DNA from 2 places in the Priestia sp. JNUCC 25 genome. Region 1 is predicted to be linked to the other one. Evidence: riboswitches for the same ligand, from Rfam matches in the RefSeq annotation. Region 1 holds a riboswitch; the other holds the start of a gene.
The links. Region 1 has a riboswitch for preQ1 ahead of queC (7-cyano-7-deazaguanine synthase QueC). Riboswitches for the same ligand answer to the same signal wherever they lie in the genome.
Positions count from the first base shown of each region.

Region 2: it holds a riboswitch for preQ1, as region 1 does, so the genes downstream of both, JNUCC25_RS02555 (QueT transporter family protein) here and queC (7-cyano-7-deazaguanine synthase QueC) in region 1, are expected to answer to the same signal.

Region 1 is NZ_CM132211.1:1,260,943-1,264,364, reverse strand. Features, by position in the region: gene queE (7-carboxy-7-deazaguanine synthase QueE) at 1-526, opposite strand, end outside; gene queD (6-carboxytetrahydropterin synthase QueD) at 519-959, opposite strand; gene queC (7-cyano-7-deazaguanine synthase QueC) at 959-1,624, opposite strand; PreQ1 riboswitch class I at 1,855-1,898, opposite strand; gene JNUCC25_RS06425 (GerAB/ArcD/ProY family transporter) at 1,969-3,090, opposite strand; gene JNUCC25_RS06420 (hypothetical protein) at 3,117-3,353, opposite strand; gene JNUCC25_RS06415 (Ger(x)C family spore germination protein) at 3,365-3,422, opposite strand, start outside.
Region 2 is NZ_CM132211.1:474,585-478,006, reverse strand. Features, by position in the region: gene JNUCC25_RS02565 (DHA2 family efflux MFS transporter permease subunit) at 1-96, shown strand, start outside; gene JNUCC25_RS02560 (hypothetical protein) at 567-1,016, opposite strand; gene JNUCC25_RS02555 (QueT transporter family protein) at 1,452-1,940, opposite strand; PreQ1 riboswitch class I at 1,950-1,994, opposite strand; gene JNUCC25_RS02550 (Lrp/AsnC family transcriptional regulator) at 2,191-2,601, shown strand; gene JNUCC25_RS02545 (YitT family protein) at 2,984-3,422, shown strand, end outside.

The DNA of each region.
Region 1 (3,422 bases):
CAGAGGCTGCATACTCAAAGTCCTCATCATTAAATACAACGACTTTTATGCTTATATGCGCCATGCGTTTTTCCTTTATTAATGTCTCTATAATATCGTCTAATACGGAGAAATTTGTTTTCATTAATGAACTTGGAGGCTTAGGAGAAATCGTTAAATCATCGATTTTTAGGAACCAATCCTGATAACGGCTTCCCTGTGTTTCAAGAGCTGCTTTTACCCCATGACTGTGCAAAAGCTCTACAAGTGAACCAATCGCCTTGATAAGCGCAGGGTTTCCTCCAGAAATGGTGACGTGATCAAAGCACTCTCCTCCAATTTCTTTTAGCTCCGTCCAAATTTGTTCTGCTGTTAGCTGACGAATATCGTTTTTAGCAGATCCATCCCATGTAAAAGCTGAATCACACCAGCTGCAGGAATAATCACAGCCCGCGGTACGAACAAACATCGTCTTACGTCCTACAACCATTCCTTCCCCTTGAATCGTTGGTCCGAATATTTCAAGTACTGGAATTGTATTAGCCACGTTTTTTCACCTTCTTTGGGCGGTAAACTACGTAACTTGTCGGCGTTTCCCGCACGAATACTTGTACGCAAGAAGGCTTATTTGGTAGTGTGTCTAGATATTCTTGAACCAACTCATAAATTTTACGAGCAACAACTTCAGTTGTAGGAAAATCATTTGGATTTTCTTCGTTAAAGATAGAATGATCGTTCAATAATGTATGATCAAATTGACCAGAAACAATTTTTTTCAATAGCGCAAAGTTTACTAAAAAGCCCGCTTCGTCTAATGTATCTCCGGCAACAGTTAAGTTTACAAAATACGTATGTCCATGGACTTGACGGCATTTTCCTGCTTCTGTGTGAGGAACAAAGTGTGCCGCAGCAAACTGCATATCTTTGTTCAGTTCATATTCATAGTCATGAAATACTTGAGGATACATTTGTTGCAGCATTATTCCTCTCCTCCTTCTTTTGTTTGCATGTATTGATCTAACCCGCGTTTTCGCAATTGACATGCGGGACATTCGCCGCATCCATCAGCAACAATACCGTTGTAGCATGTTAATGTTTTTTCACGCACATACTCAAGCGCCCCTAGCTCATCCGCTAACGCCCACGTTTCTGCTTTATCAATCCACATAAGCGGCGTATGAATCACAAATTCAAAGTCCATTGATAAATTAAGCGTGACGTTTAACGATTTTACAAATACATCTCGACAGTCTGGATATCCCGAAAAATCAGTTTCACAAACGCCTGTTACGATATGACGGCCTCCGCTGTTTTTAGCCAGTACGGCTGCAAATGATAAAAATAACAGATTGCGGCCGTCCACAAACGTTGTAGGCAACTCTCCTTCTTTTTGCTCGATCTCAATATCATCTCGCGTTAAGGCATTTGGTGCTAATTGATTTAAAAGTGACATATCTAGTACGGTATGCTTCACACCTAAATCAGCTGCGATAGCTTTTGCTACCTCTATCTCTTGACTATGACGCTGACCGTATTGAAAAGTAACCGTTTCTACTTCTTTAAAGTTTTTCAAAGCCCAAAATAGACATGTTGTACTATCTTGACCTCCGCTAAATACAACAATAGCTTTTTCATTTTTCATCATTATTGTTCGTCTCCTTTTTGATTGAAATCAAAAGAAGAAGAAACTTTATTGAACCGTTCGTTCCCTTTGTGACTAATTTTATAACACAAAAAAGAGACTGCTCTTTTCCAGCAATCTCCCTAAAAAGCAACTAAGATACACGTCCTCGCCAGCATACACGTCAAAAAGACGCGTTGATAGAAAAGCACGTGAAAGAAGACACGCTAAAACCGTGTCTTTTGTCATCAACGATGATCTTAGTTTTTTATAGAGGGAGTTTTCGAACCTCTCCCGTACATATACAAACGTGCACGGAGTTTCTTCTTGAATTGTCATCGTATTATACCACATGCGTATAAATAATGCTATGTTTGTTGGCTTCTATCTCCTTTAGCTGCCTTATTTTTCTTTATATAAGAAAGCGCAATAAATAACAACGGAAAACAGACGCTTAGTACAAATAAATAAAACGGCCAGTAATATTTTTCAAAATAATTGAAGTACGCTGTATTGGGAATAATGTAATACGCCACACCTGTAATAATTAGACCTAAAGGAAAGCTTAAAAAATTGCGCACCCGTAAATTACACAGTTGGACGATACTTAACTGAATAGCATAGAACACAATGACAACTTTAAAAAAGATAGATAACATCCAAATAATAGCTACTAATACTTCAACATGCTGAATCGTTGCACCTAACGAAATCATTTTTCCTAATAAATAAACTGGGTAGCTGTGCATCGATGCAATATTCGCGCCAAGAGCTAATATACAAGCCGCAACTGCAATCGTAATCGTCAAGCCCGATGCGACAGTGCCGATAACAAACATTCTTTTTACCTTTTTTCCACCTTTTACATGAGGCGTAATCATTAGAATAAAAACCAATTCCATAAACGGGTTTCCTAAAAAATAAGTGGTCCCTAATACTAAATCACCCATGCTGAATTCAAAAAAAGGATAAAGACGATCAATTTTCATTTGAGGAATATTTAAAACAATTAACAATAAAAAGGGGACCGCAATCCACGGCAAAAAGATTTCCGCGGTTCTCCCTACCACTTCAATACCTAGATACCCTCCGTATATAACAGCTAAAAGAACAAGCGCATGAATCCACGTAGGCAGCGTTTCAGGGACAATTTGAGTCGTCATAAATGTACTGATGTCTCGAAGCGAAAACGTAGATTGAATGAACATAAAGAAAATGTAAATAAGAGAAATACACGTTCCGGCATAACGACCTAGCGCCTTTTTAGCTATTTGAATGAATGTTTGCTGAGGGTAACGCTGAATCAGCCATAAAAGCACCGCAACGATTAAAAGTGCAAAGCCAATAGCAAGCACACCGCAAAACCACGCATTTTGTCTATTCGTCTCTAATAATGTAGCCGGAACTGCCAAGATGGCGCTTCCGATACAAAAAACATAAATTAGAAAAAGAAATTGTTTCGGACTAATAAATTCTTTTATTTGCATCATACACACCTTCTCTCCTACATGCTTGCTCACGTGAATAACAGATGATGAACGGTTCTAGTAAGAGGCTTAATTAGTGCCTCTAAAAAGTACAGAGGCGTAGGAACTTCTTTACGGAGTGTAATCGCTCCCCAAAAGAATAGACCCAAACCTATGAGACAAAGGTAGACGACTATTTCACGATAATAATTTTCCTTTCGGAAGTTGATCATTATTTTTTTAGTCAAATAAGCAAGCAGTACAAGTAAGGCGATAAATCCCTCCATTTTCTTTCTCCTTAATGCTTCATTTGCTTCATATATGAGTTATTTAACGTGCCTAAGCGACGGATTTGA
Region 2 (3,422 bases), 790 kb from region 1:
CATACCGTCTATTATGTAGCCATCGCTTTCGCCGTCGTTTCGTTCCTGCTCGCTCTTACGTTAAAGAAAAAAGACCAGCAGCTTGAAACACAATAAGTAAGAAACTGATAAGAGCTGCTCACAATTTGAGCAGCTTTTGTTACATGCAGAATTTATATTATAAATGTAAGAGCAATCATAGATACTATTAAAACAAGGATAACAATACTTTTCTTTCTATCTTCCATGCTTCAATAGCGCCCACGACACCACCAATGACTAAAACAAAAGTACCTATAACGTGCAGAGGCAGCAGAGATAACAGCTTGCAGCTTGCCTAAACTCGCTATAACTCCTCCGGTCAATATAAATCCTGTTGTTACAATAGATTTTACAGATGTTAAGTCTCTTATAGCTTCTTTTTTTCAGTTTTACTCAGTTTAAAGTAATCTACTATACTAAAAACAGCGGGTGTTCCCTATAAAATAAAGAAGCTAATCAATCTATCGGTGTCTACACTCACTGTTCATTCACCACCTTTATCAATCCCTTACGCTCAGTTCCACCATTTAACAAATAGTTATATATTATTCTTGCTTCAAGGATCCTCCAAAAGAAAATTGATGGTAGTCATCAAGCTTATTCCAATACCCTATGCACTTTACGTCAGGCTCATCAATAGCTAACGCTGCTTTATTAGTTCCTTTATAAGGAAGAAATGCCGTTAACTTAACCTTTTGTTTTGGCTTGATATTTAATTTATTTCCTTCTGCTAACACCTTAAATTTATTATCAGAATAACCGTTTTTCATTTTTAAAGGATACGATAAAAATACATTATTTTGTTTGATGGTCAAATCGCTCTTGTTTACTAATTCCATTTCATATGAAATCCCTTGCTTCATTTTTTGTTCTTTGATTACGTTAATACTTATCTTTTCTAGTTCTCTTAAAGGAACGTTGTCTTCTTCTTTTGAACACCCGGCAAATAAGATGACTAACGCTAATAAAACAAGAATTCCTAACTTTCTATTCAAAAAACAATCCCCTCTCTAGTAACAAAGGTTATTTTACAATCATAACTCAAAAAAGTTATTTAATGGTAAAAATACAATTAAAAAGCAAACCGTCATCGGTCTGCTTTTTTAATTGCTACGCATAGGTAATGTGTTGTTGTGCGAAAAACTTTTCGATAAGGAGTTTGCCAACTATATGTATATCGTAACAAAAGAAAAAAGAATGCGCTGTGAGATTTGTCACTCCTTGTTTCAAAATAATCTAACCGGATACTTCCTATTGTCTTAAGCAAAAAGAGCAGAACGCAAACGCGATCTGCTCTTTTTACATGCTAGATATGGGTAATTTGTCCATGCGTGAAAAGCTCTTCAATAAATAAGGGGTTTATCACTACACCTATAGAATAACAAAGAAAAAAAGATGTGGCTGTGAGATTTATCACAGCCGCATCTTTTTTATTCAACTAGCTTGTTAAATTGTACACGTTTATTAATTGCCGCCATAATTGGTGCTCCTACAAGCATAACAATGAACTCACCAACAGCCGTTGTTAACCATGTAAAGAAAAATGGTAAATCAAATGCTAAGCGCAGTTCAAACGCAATAATAAACATCGTGAACGTAAATACAAGTGTATTAACAAGCATACGAGCCCACATATTTTTAATGTAGCGCATAGAAAAAATGGTAATGAGTAATGATAGCACGGATTGTCCTACCCCAAACACCAGATCATAAGCGACCATTGGTGAAAAAAACAAATTCGTCAGAAATACTCCTAGCACAATGCCGTACACGTACTTTTTATTAAACACAATTAAGTGATTGAACATTTCCGATATACGAAATTGGATATTGGTGAAGCCAAACGGCTGAATTAACATGCTGACAGCAATATACATAGCAGCTAAAAGACCGTTGACGCAAAGTGTTCTTATATTCATCTTACTATTCTCTCCTTAGTTTTTTAACGTGGGATGGTTACGAACCACGTAAACACTCAAAGAATCATACAGCAAGCTTAAGCTTTCGTCAATCTAGCTGTTTACAAACTACTGCCGGTTTCTATATCTTGCATATTGACTGCTCTTTTTTCTTACTTTTCTTTAGTATAAAATAAAAGACGTATCAGTATACATAGGTGACATCAAGTAGTTAACCCTTTTGATTTGAAATACGAAAGGATTTGTAGCGATGTTAGACAATACAGATAAGCGCATACTAGAAGAGCTATCAAAAAATGGACGTATAAAGATGAAAGAATTAGGAGAAAAAGTGCATTTAACCGGACAAGCCGCTTCTGCTAGAGTATTAAAGTTAGAAGATGAAGGCATTATCAAAGACTATACAATTAACATTGATGAACGAAAACTCGGCTACATCATCCATGCATTTTTAAATATCTATACGCAGAGCATTCATCATCACCCCTACCTTACATTTTTAGAAAGTCAGCAGGAGTACGTTATCAACAACTTTAAAATCAGCGGCGATGGCTGCTACTTATTAGAATGCAAATTTCATTCAAATGAAGAACTAAATGATTTTTTGACAGAGCTAAATCAGCATGTGAATTACAAACTTTCAATCGTCATTAACAAATAAATTTTTTTAAAAAATAAAGGTATATTAATTTATGAAAATGGTAATCCTAATAACGTATTCCCCCTATTCCAATAAATTTGAAAATCCTTTGCGCCATTGCAAAGGATTCTTTTTTTATGTAGGAAACCGCCTTCTTTTTTTTGAAAAGTTGAACATCTCTCACAGCGTTGACATAGCGGTCAGAGGTTTATATAATCGGTGACATCGAAGCATAGAAAAGCAGGATCAAGACCTATACACGTATCGTAATTCTTCGTCTTAGAAGTTGATCAGTTTTATAACTAGACAATTTCTAAGACGTTTTTTATTTCATTATTTGTGAAACACTAGTAAAAACAAGATTCCACGTGAAAATATCCTAATAATCAAGGAGGTTTGTATATTGAAAACAATCTATAAAGACATCATCTTAATTATTGTTGGAGCACTTTTAGTTGCTGCATCCATTGATTTTTTCGTCATTCCAAATAAATTAGGTGACGGCAGTACAGTTGGTATTGCTCTTGTTTTATATTATTTATTTCATATCCCTACAAGTATCAGCACATTTCTTGTAAACCTTATATTTATTGCCTTAGCCTATAAATTTCTAACCAAAAAAACGATTCTTTATACGATTCTAGGAGCCGTCATGACGTCCGTTTTCCTCGGTCTAGTCAGCTATATTCCTTTTCACGTTCACGACATGATTTTAGGAATTGTATTCGGGGCTTTACTAATGGGAACAGGACTTGCTCTCATTTTTATCGCAGATGGATCTACCGGTGGAACAACTCTTTTAGCTTATTTATTAAACTATACAAAAGGCTATAATATTTCTA